2 regions of the Bacillus sp. FSL K6-6540 genome follow, and region 2 is predicted to be linked to the other one. Evidence: riboswitches for the same ligand, from Rfam matches in the RefSeq annotation. Region 2 holds a riboswitch; the other holds the start of a gene.

Region 1 (6,188 bases), 6.3 Mb from region 2:
TCTGTGGCGATGGCGTCGCTATTTGGCGACAAATCCGAAGGGATAGGGCCTCCTTGCGACTGCACCCACGCCTTGACGGCATCCACAGCGCCCTTGCGGACTTTCCGGCCATCCCTCAGGTCCATGCCGCTCATCCGGGTCTCCGCCTTAAATTCGATGAATTCCGCCCCATCCGCCATGCTCTCATCCACTGCGAAACCTTCCTTCCTCAGCAGCTCCAACACCGACCGTCCTTCCGGCGTCTCATCCTGCAGCGAGCTCACCGCGGCCCACTGGGACACCGATGCCAGCGACTCGCCGCCGACGGGAATCAACCGGCTGGCCATCCGGTTACCAAACGTAATGGTACCCGTCTTATCCAGAATCATCGTGTTGATGTCCCCGGCGGCCTCAACCGCTTTGCCGGACATCGCCAGCACGTTGAACTGCGTTACCCGGTCCATGCCGGCAATCCCGATCGCTGACAGCAACCCCCCGATCGTGGTCGGGATCAGACATACCAGCAGCGAGATCAGCACCGGAACGGTCAACTCGATGCCAAGATACTTCGCGATCGGTGCCAGCGTCACAACCACGATCAGGAAGATCAGCGTTAAGACGATCAACAGCGTATTCAGCGCAATTTCGTTTGGCGTCTTTTGCCGGGAGGCCCCTTCGACCAGCGAGATCATCCGGTCGATAAACGATTCCCCCGGATCGCTCGTAATCCGGATGCGGATCGTATCGCTGACAACCCGGGTCCCCCCCGTGACCGAGCTGAAATCGCCGCCGGCTTCTTTAATGACGGGGGCGGATTCCCCGGTAATCGCCGATTCGTCAACGGATGCAAGGCCCGCAATCACTTCCCCGTCCCCGGGAATCATCTCGCCCTGCGCGACCATCACGATATCTCCTTTGCGCAGAGCCGTGGACGACACGGATTGTACCCCGCCGTTCTCCATCACTTTGCGAGCCGTCATTTCCTGCTTCGACTGCTTAAGGGAATCGGCCTGCGCCTTGCCGCGCCCTTCGACAAGCGCCTCTGCGAAGTTTGCGAACAGCAGCGTGAACAGCAGGATGACGAATACGGTCAGGTTAAATCCGATACTGCCCTCGGTACCGAAATAGGACGGAAATATCGTCATAAGCAGCACGACCAGAGTCCCGGCCTCCACGACAAACATGACCGGATTTCTCATCATCAGGACGGGATTCAGCTTCGTGAAGCTTTCCTTCAGCGCCTGACGGACCATCTCTTGGGACATCGCTTTTTTTCTCGTATTATTCATGGTAATAGGCCACCTTTTCTATTTAACGAATCGTCAGATGCTCGGCAATCGGTCCCAGCACCAGCACAGGCAGGAAGGTCAAGGCACCGATGATCAGGACCACCGCGATGAGAATGCCTGCAAAAAGCTTATTATCTGTCCGGAACGTTCCGAGCGTCTCGGGAACCCACTGCTTCCGCATCAGCGAGCCGCCTACAGCGAGCAGGGCAATCATCGAAATGTAGCGCCCGATCAGCATGACCAGTCCGGTGCTGATGTTCCAGAACGGCGTGTTATCCGCAAGGCCCTCAAACCCGGAGCCGTTATTGGCAGCGGATGACGTGTATTCGTAAAGCACCTGCGAGATGCCGTGAAAGCCCGAATGGGCAATGCCCGCCTGTCCCGCATCCGTCATGAGCGCGAGCGCCGTCGGAGCAAGGATGATCAATGGGTGTACCAGAATGACAATCGCGATCAGCTTCATCTCCCGGGCCTCGATTTTTCTGCCGAGAAATTCGGGGGTACGGCCAACCATAAGACCGGCCAGGAACACCGCCAGGATCGCGTACATGAGCATATTCATCAGCCCGACGCCTTTTCCGCCAAAAACGGAATTCAGCATCATCAGGGACAGCGGCGTAATCCCGCCGAGCGGCGTGAGCGTATCATGCATGTTATTGACCGACCCGGTCGTAGCCGCGGTTGTCACCGTCGTAAACAGGGAGGATTGGGCGATCCCGAACCGGACCTCTTTGCCCTCCATGCTGCCTTGCGAGGCGTCGATGCCCAGCTGGTTTAATGCCGGGTTGCCGTTGGTTTCCGCAGCATAGTTCAAGGACAGGAAGCCGATAAACAAGGTCATCATTACCGAGAATATGATCCATCCCTGCTTGCGGCTCTTCGCGAACAAACCAAATGTGTAAGGAAGCGCCGCCCCAAGACTCCACATGGACAGAATCTCGATCACATTGGTCAGCGGGGACGGGTTCTCGAACGGATGCGCCGAGTTGGCCCCCATAAAACCGCCCCCATTGGTGCCCAGATGCTTGATCGATTCGAGCGCAGCCACCGGGCCCACCGCTATTTGCTGCTCGCTTCCTTCCAGCGTCGTGACGCTGAGCGTAGGCTTCAGGGTCTGCGGCACCTGCAGCGCCACCAGTACCATCGCAATGATGAAAGCAGCCGGAATGAATACACGGGTATGCGCCTTAACGAAGTCCTCAAAAAAGTTGCCGACGGTCGTGCCCTTGCTGGTCACCGCCCGGATAAAAGCAATCGCCACGCACAGCCCGGTCGCTGCGGACGTAAACATCATCATCGTAATGACGGCCATCTGGGCCAGATAAGACAATCCCGACTCGCCGCTGTAATGCTGAAGATTCGTATTGGTCATAAAGCTGATAATCGTATTGAACGACAAGGTTGGTTCCATATGGCCGATACCGCTCGGGTTCAACGGCAGCACTTTCTGCAGCCGCAGAATCAAGTAGCCCGCCGCAACCAGCACGATATTCGTTAACACAAAGCTGACGGCATATCCTTTCCATGTCATCCCCTTGCGTTCTTTTAAGCCGATCAGAGCAAAGATCCGTTTCTCCGCCCAGGAGAACCATCTGTCCGTTCCATTGCTTTCATAACGAAACACCTGATATAGATAAGTTCCCAGCGGCTTGACCAGCAGCACCAGAACGAGTATAACGATGGCAATTTGTAAAATGCCCATGACGAATGCCTTCCTCCTTCAGCCGTTTCCCTAGAATTTTTCAGGGTGAATCAGCGCATAAATCAAATAGAGAAAAATAAAAATCGTGAATATCAACATGATCATCACGGCTGATCAGCCTCCGGTTCCGAAACCACGCGCCCGCACCAGGACATAAACAGCATGAGCAGTCCGTAGGTTCCTCCCAAAATGAGCACCATAACTAAATCCTGCATGAATGTAACCTCCCCTAACTCTTGTGGCGTCAGTCCAAACGCTTAGCTCATTACGGATGCCATCAGAAAGGACACCTGATGATGATTCGTATGAAGCACCACATCGGCACCCAGCCCTTTGTATATCAAGCGCGGATTGCCGGAATGGGTGATCACGTAAATCGACTCCGAGGTCCATGTCCGGCAGATCCGTAAATAGCGGCAGCACAGATTCAAGCTGCTTTCGAACAGAAACACCTTGCTGACGGGAAACTCGGGAATGATCCAGGTCTGCTCGTCTCTTGTATCAATCAAAATGATGGGTCTGCAGCCCAGTTCTCGCAGCCTCTGCTGCTCAGCCCGGTTGTTGGCTATGGCCGCAAACGGAACACGTTTGTGAATCAGCTGGCGGACGAATTCCTCCCCGGCCTTGTTCGGCGCGGATACCAGGATGAATTCCTGTGGTTTCTCCATCTTCGTTTCTCCTCCTAAGGTCAGAAAGAGAAGGCAACAACAAAGAAGCCTGCGGAAAGAGAAGAACTCTTCCCGCAGGCTTCTTACAGGCCACGGTGAAATACACCGTGGCCCAAGTCCACGACAATCGTTGCCTCTCTCGATACGCTTACGAGGTTAGCTGACGGATTCGGGCGTGAGAGTCGCCCTACCCATAGACCGTTATCTTGTCTACAGGATTCACCCCAGAGAGATCAGGTTCATCTCCCGACTGGTTCCCCCGTTCCTTTTCCATTCAAGGACTCAGCGAAAATTAAAAACGAGTAGCATGTTATTCTATTAGCCATTGACTTGTCATCCAGACTGGGCATAACAGCACAGCAACAGGAGGTTCACGCGGTGAGAGTCGCCTCTACCTTCAAATCTCAGCAAGGCCCATGGTGCCTTCGCCATCGATCCATAAAGAGCTTAGGGGCAGCTCTCACACTGCCTTTAAATCTATATGGAACGACTGTCCGTATGCCTTGGTCGTTGGTGACCGTCAATTCATAGTTCGTATCATACGTCCGGCCCTGCAGGATGTAAATGTGAGCAAAAACACATCTGGCGTTATGTCGAACAGGAACCAAGCTGTATTTCGTCTCTATCTTCCGAATACTGCTCTATACTATGTATTTCTCTTGTTTCCTCTTATTTATCGCAATCCAACGAGATACTGAGATTTTGCCACGATAATAGATGACACGACCGATTGTACGCGTTTTCTTTTACCGTTTTCATCACATTTCGGAATCTATTCGTCCCATACGGTCATTTACTTTTCGTTTCCTCCGGCGTATGATTCATCCATCTATTCGAAACACGTTATACGCCGAGCTCCCGACAGACCGGGAGACGGGGGAACCAAAGTCACCAGTCTTCGATTGGTGAATGGGGTGAATCCGCTGCGCCTAGGATCGAAGGGCCCAGTGGTAGGGTGCTCTCAGTCCGAATCCGTCAGCTAACCTCGTAGGCGCGTTGTTGAGAGAGAATACCATCCAAGCTTTGGCATAGCGGCCGCCGGAATTGGGGCTCTAACCATAAATAGGCCTGGAGAGCGGGGTTTCTCTGCTCACCAGGCCTATTTGCCGTGCATATAACATTCTTATAAAGGAGCGTAGATCATATCATGACGAAACTCATCGAGGCAGCGCTTACACCCGTCATCGAAACCGCAGTGCCTGCATTAGGTGGAGAGACTATCCGCCATATGGAGATATTTCGTTTCGACCGGGGCTCGGCCGAACGCTTTATCCCATGGAGCGATCATGGCTGGAACTGCGGCTTGTTCAAAGTCAGCTGCAAAGACGCGGCAGGATATGTCGAATATGCCCTGCCAAGCACGAGAGAATTTTCGGACCTGGTCCGCTGGGCATCCGTCTTCTCAAGGCTGAGAGGCATGTCCGTGACTGAGGCCATTCGCTATGCCCGAAAGCAGCAGCAGTGGGGACCCGCACGGATGCAACTTGCTGTATCAGCCCTCGCCGATCTGGAGATCAACCTGCATCGGCACATCACCCGAGAGCGGTTAGGCGGACTGCCGCTGGAGCACTCCTTCCTTATGAATTGCTCGGAGGGGTATTATCATTTCTAGGGGCAGCAGCTACAGAGAGCTACTGTCCCCGTTTCCTTTGGATTGGGCACTTCTAAGCAGCCTGATGTTTTTTGAAACCATGAAGAACCCCGTCAAAAAGCCACTTATTTCATCAGGCATTTTGACGGGGTTCTGCAATCGGATCCCGCTCACTTGAACATATTTTTGAGCACCATCATCAGGTTGGCCGGCTTCTCTGCCAGCCTCCGGGTGAAATACGGGTACCACATCGTTCCATAGGGCATATAACACCGGATACGGTAGCCGTCCTGCGCAAGCGCTGCTTGATCGTTCATCCGCAGTCCATACAGCATCTGAAATTCATAGTCCTGTTTGTCTATGCGGCTCTGCTCGGCAAATACCTTCACCCAGTCGATGATGTTGTCGTCATGCGAGGCAATCGCGACGTAGGCTCCTTGGTCAAAATGCATTTTGACCAATTTCTTGTAGTTGTCAATGACCTCCCGCTTCTGCTGAAAGGCGATGGTTCCCGGCTCTTTGTACGCGCCCTTTACTAGCCGTAAATTAACGCCGGCCCTTAACAGATTCTTCACGTCCTCCTCCGTACGGAACAAGTAGGCCTGCATCACGGTCCCCACATTGGTCAGCCCCTCCTTATGAAGGCGGAGCGTCATATCGATGGTTGCCTGGGTATACGGCGAATCCTCCATGTCCAGGCGAACGAAGTTGCGGTGCTCTTTAGCCTTTCTTACCACCGACCTGATGTTTTCGTAAGCCTTCTCGGGGTCCAGGGCCATGCCCATCTGCGTCGGTTTCAAGGATACGTTCGATTGCACTTCGCGCCTCCCAATCCCTTCCACCAGCTTCAAATATTCCTCTCGGTACCCGGCCGCTTCATCCAGCGTCGTAATGCCCTCCCCCAAATGATCCAGCGTAACGAGAATGCCTTTCGCGTTCAGCCTCTCGATTTCGTCCAG
Region 2 (6,188 bases):
GTATCGGCCCGGCCGTAGAGCTCGGCCAATTTCTCGATATCCTCGATCGAGATGCCGGTAATGGAAGAAACGTGCTCCGGCGTGTATTCTTTGACGTGCTCGCGCAAGGCTTCATGACCAATCGTATACTTGCGGAGGAATTCCTCATTTATCATGCCGTCACGGAACATGATGTGCATGAGGCCGACGGCCAGCGCCGCATCCGTGCCTGGATACAGCGGAATGAACCAGTCGGCCCATTGCCCCGTCTGGTTCTTGTGGACATCGATCACAACGACCTTGGCACCGGCTTTGCGCGCTTTCTCTGCAATCACCATCTGGTGCATATTGGTGCTGACGATGTTGCCGCCCCAGACGAGGATGACGTCGGCTCGTACGGTGTCCTCCGGAACGGTTCCCCCATTAAACCCCATCACGGATTTCCAGCCCTCATTGCCCGCGGAATTGCAGATCGACTGCTTCAGGCGGCTGGCACCCAGCCTGTTGAAGAATCTGCGGTCCATGCCGTCGACGCTCAATATCCCCATATTGCCGTAGAAGCTGTAAGGCAGGATACTCTTGGAGCCGTATTCCTCAATCAAGTCCTTATAGCGTCCCGCAATCTCCTGAATGGCTTCGTCCCAGCTGATCCGCTCGAAGGCGCCCTCTCCCTTGGGACCTACCCTTCGCAGCGGATAGAGCACGCGTTCCGGATGGTACACCCGGTGTGCCATATTACGGACTTTATTGCAGATGGCTCCCTGCGTAATTGGATGCTCCGGATTACCGGTCACCTTGACGATTTTTCCGTTCTCTTTATGCAGCAGCAGGCCGCATGTATCGGGACAATCCAACGGACATACCGCCGGAAATACGCCGTTTTCCTGATGAATCATCGCTTGAGTCATTTCGTACTTCCCCCTTATGCTCGGCTGCATCATATCCCTTTATCTTAAAAGAAAATCGGGGTTCCAGTAAAGTCATACATTTTTTTCTAATCAGGTGATTCACTTTACTTTCCCCCGGGTATATTCCTATCAAGAGCAAAGAAGAGGAACCCAGACCCTTTCTCTTCCTTGCCGAATCATGGACCACTCCCAAAAAAATTCGCCATGCCAGTGTCTCCTCCCCCGAGACCGGCATGGCGAATTTGTTCCCCACTCCTAATCCTCCATATTATAGAAACTCGTGATTTTCGCAGTAAACATGCAAAATAAAAAGCCTGTCAAAGCCACGTCTTTATGTAAGCGCTTATCTGTCATTTTTTATAAATAATTCTGTTCGAATGATCGTTGGAGGATGTTTTACAAACGATTGGAGCAGGCGTAATATACTATTCAGCTTCGAAAACATTCTTCATATTCACATGACATTCGCTTAATTTCCATGATGGAAAGCGGGGGAACCAACCGTATGGAGGGATACCTATAGGATCCTTCAACCATACTATGGGGTGAATCCTGATGCGTCGCGTACGTACGCCGCGATGGAATCAGGTAGGGCGACTCTCACCGCCCGAATCCGACAGCTAACCTCGTCAGCGTTGATCGGGAGGGTTGTGAACTTGTGATCAAACACAGGGTTCTAACCTGTGTTTTTTGTTTGCCAAAAATCAGCATAGGAATGGTGACCGTTCCTATGTCCAGCATATAAAAAACACCGATAGAAGTCCGTTCAGGGAGCTTCTACCATGAACTTAATCTTAAGCGGCGGTGAAAAACAACCATGTTATCCTCAATCAAGCGCTTCCTCATCGGAAGACCGCTTAAATCAACGGAATTAGGCGAACAAAAGCTGAATAAAACCAAGGCGCTGGCCATCCTGTCTTCCGATGCGCTATCGTCCGTGGCCTATGGCCCGGAACAAATCCTCATTGTGTTGATGACCGTCGGGGCAGCTGCCTATTGGTATTCCATACCGATTGCCGTCGGCGTCCTGGTCTTATTGCTGGCACTTATCCTGTCGTACAGACAAATTATTTTCTCCTATCCGCACGGCGGCGGCGCATATGTCGTGTCCAAACGGAATTTGGGCATGTACCCGGGGCTGGTGGCCGGCGGTTCCTTGCTCGTGGACTATATCCTGACGGTTGCGGTCAGCGTGTCGGCCGGGACGGATGCGATCACGTCGGCTTTTCCGGAATTGCACGCCTATAATCTGCCGATCTCCATCGTGTTCGTTCTATGCTTGACCGTATTGAATTTAAGAGGAGTTACGGAGTCGGCCTCCATATTGGCTTATCCGGTTTACCTGTTCGTGCTTGCGTTATTCATCCTGATCGGGGTAGGGATATTCAACATTGCCACAGGCCATGCGTCTCCGGAGCTTCATACGCCGATCGGCACGCCCGTAGCCGGGCTGAGCTTGTTCCTGCTCCTGCGCGCATTTGCCTCGGGCAGCTCCGCCCTGACCGGCGTGGAGGCGATTTCCAATGCCATTCCGAATTTCAAAGACCCGGCCCCGAATAACGCCGCCAAAACTCTGGTGGCGATGGGATCGCTGCTGGCCCTGTTATTTTCGGGCATCGTTTTCCTGGCTTATTACTATGGGGTCAGTCCCAGCGAACAAGTCACGGTCGTTTCCCAAATTGCCGAGCATACCTTCGGGCGAAATGCGCTTTATTACTTCATACAAGGGACAACGGCCTTAATTCTGATCCTTGCCGCCAACACGGGGTATTCCGCTTTTCCCCTGCTGGCCGTCAATCTGGCGAAGGATAAGTTCATTCCTAGAATGTTCACCGTCCGCGGCGACCGTCTGGGATACTCAAACGGAATCATGATTCTTGGATTTTTCTCCATTCTGCTGCTGCTGGCTTTTGAAGGCAAAACCGAGCATCTGATTCCGCTGTATGCCGTCGGCGTGTTTATCCCGTTTACCCTCTCCCAGACCGGGATGATGGTGAAATGGATTCGCGAAAAGCCCGAAGGCTGGATCGTCAAGCTGATCATTAACACCACCGGCGCATGCATCAGCTTTATCGTGACCATGATCTTCTTCTTTACGAAATTCGCCCAGGTGTGGTCCGTCCTGATATTCCTGCCGCTGATCATCTGGATTTTCACCCGGATCCGCAAGCATTACGAGGCGGTAGCGGACCAGCTCCGGATTACGACCTGCGAGCCGGTTAAGCCGATTGAGGGGAATGTCATCATCCTGCCTGTGGCAGGAATCACGCATGTGGTGGAGAACTCGCTGAATTACGCCAAATCGCTGGGAGCGGGCCAAATCATCGCAGTGTACGTGCCGTTCGAGCGGGAGGAGGAAGTCGCCTTCCAGGAAAAATGGAAAAAGTGGCAGCCGGACATCCGGCTGGTGACGCTGCACTCGCCTTATCGGAGCATCATTCAGCCGCTGACGAAATTCATCAATACCGTGCAGCGCAAGGCCAGCGAATCCGACTATCAGGTTACCGTCGTCATTCCGCAGTTCATCCCCAAGAAGGGCTGGCATAATTTTCTGCACAATCAATCCAGCCTGCTCATCCGGGCACATCTCCTGTATCGGAGAGACGTGATCATCACGACGGTTCCCTACCATTTAAAAAAATAGCGGGCTTGTTCCCTGCTTGATTCATTACTTGGAACAGCCTCGCCCATCACGACAAAAAGCTGCGATCAACCGCTGCCTTTCATCAAGGACGGTTGAACGCAGCTTTTTCTTTAAGCCAGACGCTCGCCAGGCTTCCGGCATTAGGAAACATTCTGCGCCGAATGAACCTGTTGAGGAGCGCCGGCCGATGGCACAGGCGTCTGCTCGCCGCGCGGAGCGGCTGCGGCCTGTTTCTCCTGCTTTAAATAAACGGTTCCGTATGTCGCTCCCACAAATAACGCGCCGCCAACGAAATTGCCCAGCCATACCGGAATGAAGTTCATCAGATACTCGCCCCAGCTGTAATAGCCTTCAAAAATCGCGGCCGGGATGAGAAACATGTTGGCCACCACGTGCTGAAACCCGATGGCGACAAACGCCATGGTCGGAAACCAGATCCCGAGAATTTTGCCGCTCATCTGATCCGATCCGTAGGACAGCCATACGGCGAGGGCTACGAGCCAGTTGCACCCGATGCCCGACAGGAAGGCTTGCAGGAAGCTGTCGTCCAGCTTATGCCCGGCCATATCCACCAGTTTCTCCAGGTAAACGCCGCTGCCTGTCAGACCGGTCACATGTCCGAAGAAGTAAGCGACGAATAACGCTCCCAACATATTGCTGACCGTGACAAGCGCTAAATTCCGCATCATCTCCTTCGTGGAAATTCTCCTCTTGAATCTGGCCAAGGACACGGCCATCATGTTGCCCGTCAGCAGCTCCCCGCCTGCAAGCAGGACAAGAATCAATCCGACGGGGAATACCGCAGCGCCTATAAAACCGGCAATCCCTCCCCATTCCGGAGACGCTCCGGCAATCACGCGTATGTCAAGCAAAAAGCCGAGCGCAATAAATGCCCCCGCAAGGAATCCTAATATCATCACGTTTATGGCGGAGTTATGCGCTTTTTTTACCCCGTTCTCCACGGTAATCTCCGCAATGCGCTCAGGTTTATGGTAAGCCATGGCACTCCCTCATTTCTTCCGCATCCGCCTTGTCTACCTATCCGAATGCAGATCATGATATTCGTGTTATCGTTACCAACATTGTAACGCAGCTTCTTTGGCAAGAACGTGAATTATATCACGATCGTGTCCGTAAGGGACGGACAGGTACAGATGTGATGTTCCGTATGCCTTGATCTGCTGACCATGCTGCAGCGAATAACATGGATCAGATTCGGTGTGGCCATTTAAGCGATATAGGATATAGGCACAGCACATAGTCCATGGGTGGAGCTTCGGATCAGCTTTAGCGGGCGGGGTGACTGACTTTCGCTCCCTTCGAGGAATCGCATATGCCGAAAAAGCGGTGCCCGGGTTTCTCCCCGGCACCGCTCTTTTGGATTGTCTTTACCAGTACGAAGCCCGTTCGCGCTTGATACCATTCTGCCAGATTCGGCTTAAATGTATAGATTTTTACTCACCCGCTAGGCTTTGGCCGCAGTCTCTACCCTGACAGGCGCCTCCGTTTCCTGCACCGGCACCTTGGCGATCGGCAGCTTCATGCTGATGAACGACGACAGCAGGAAGAGCGTGCCTGCCGTAAAATACACCACGACAATGGAGGTTACCGACATATACCAGCCCGTCAGCCCGGAGCCGATGAGCAGCATGCCGGTAAATATCGGCGTCATCACGCCGTTCAGCCGGCCAATGAATTTCTCTTCCACCTGCTGCATCATCACCGCCATCAGGACCGTCTGGGCCATGGCCATCAGCACCCCGGTGACGAAGCGCATCGAGCCGGTCAGGATCGGCCACTGGGACAGCACCTCGACAAAGGTCGAGAGTCCAAGGAAGGCCAGCCCCGCAAACAGCAAGTAGGAACCTTTCACTTTGCCTGCAATCACCGCTGCGATCACACCGCCGATCAACATGCCCAAGCCCTCAAGCGCGGTGAACCACTGGACGCTGGACATCTCCAGCTGAAGACGCTCGGTGATGACGAAGATGTCGAGCGGCTGTACGAGTCCGCTGCCCAGCGCCAACAAAACGTAGACTACCAGCAGCACCTTCAACAGCCGGCTGGAACCGATGTAGGCGAAGCCTGCCTTCATGTCCTTCACGAACGAACCGGCTGATTCCGAGTCCTTGGAAGGTTCGTCCACGGTGGAAGGCAGAAAGGCCAACACGATCGCCGAAGCGCCGAACAGAATCAGCAAGCTGATTAAAGAGGCCTGCAGTCCAAATGCTTGATAAATCGCCGTGCCTACCATAGGTCCCAAAATGATAAACAGCGACATCGAGGTCTGGGATAACGCCGTGGCCGCGGGCACATGCTCATCCGGCAAACACCGCTTGATGATCTTCATGGACGATGGCTGCGAGAATTGCGATACGACGGCCGAGACCAGCGTCACCGCAAACACGGCCTGCCAATATCCCGCATACACAACAAACAAAATAAGCAGAATGGATATGAAGCTTAAAATATCCCCCCATATCATCGTTCGCTTGGGACGCCAACGGTCAGCCAGTACGCCGCCAACCATGGAAATCACGAAGATCGGCACGTATTCAATCACGGTCAGCAGCGATACGGCGACCGGGTCATGGTTGCTCTGCTCCATAATGAAGAACAACAGTGCCATATTGCGGATCCAGATCCCGATATTTTGC

The links. A riboswitch is a leader RNA that binds a small molecule or an ion and turns the genes downstream of it on or off. The one in region 2 is predicted to bind cyclic di-AMP.
Region 1: another riboswitch for cyclic di-AMP. It lies ahead of MHH82_RS02215 (hypothetical protein); the one in region 2 lies ahead of MHH82_RS30555 (APC family permease).

The regions. Positions count from the first base shown of each region.
Region 1 is NZ_JBBOXH010000001.1:515,167-521,354, reverse strand. It holds gene kdpB (potassium-transporting ATPase subunit KdpB) at 1-1,268, opposite strand, end outside; gene kdpA (potassium-transporting ATPase subunit KdpA) at 1,291-2,970, opposite strand; gene MHH82_RS41600 (potassium-transporting ATPase subunit F) at 3,001-3,069, opposite strand; gene MHH82_RS02215 (hypothetical protein) at 3,228-3,638, opposite strand; cyclic di-AMP (ydaO/yuaA leader) riboswitch at 3,768-3,936, opposite strand; cyclic di-AMP (ydaO/yuaA leader) riboswitch at 4,477-4,649, shown strand; gene MHH82_RS02210 (hypothetical protein) at 4,786-5,250, shown strand; gene MHH82_RS02205 (proline dehydrogenase family protein) at 5,400-6,188, opposite strand, start outside.
Region 2 is NZ_JBBOXH010000001.1:6,773,810-6,779,997, forward strand. It holds gene MHH82_RS30550 (molybdopterin-containing oxidoreductase family protein) at 1-887, opposite strand, end outside; cyclic di-AMP (ydaO/yuaA leader) riboswitch at 1,344-1,538, shown strand; gene MHH82_RS30555 (APC family permease) at 1,705-3,531, shown strand; gene MHH82_RS30560 (formate/nitrite transporter family protein) at 3,672-4,532, opposite strand; gene MHH82_RS30565 (MFS transporter) at 4,997-6,188, opposite strand, start outside.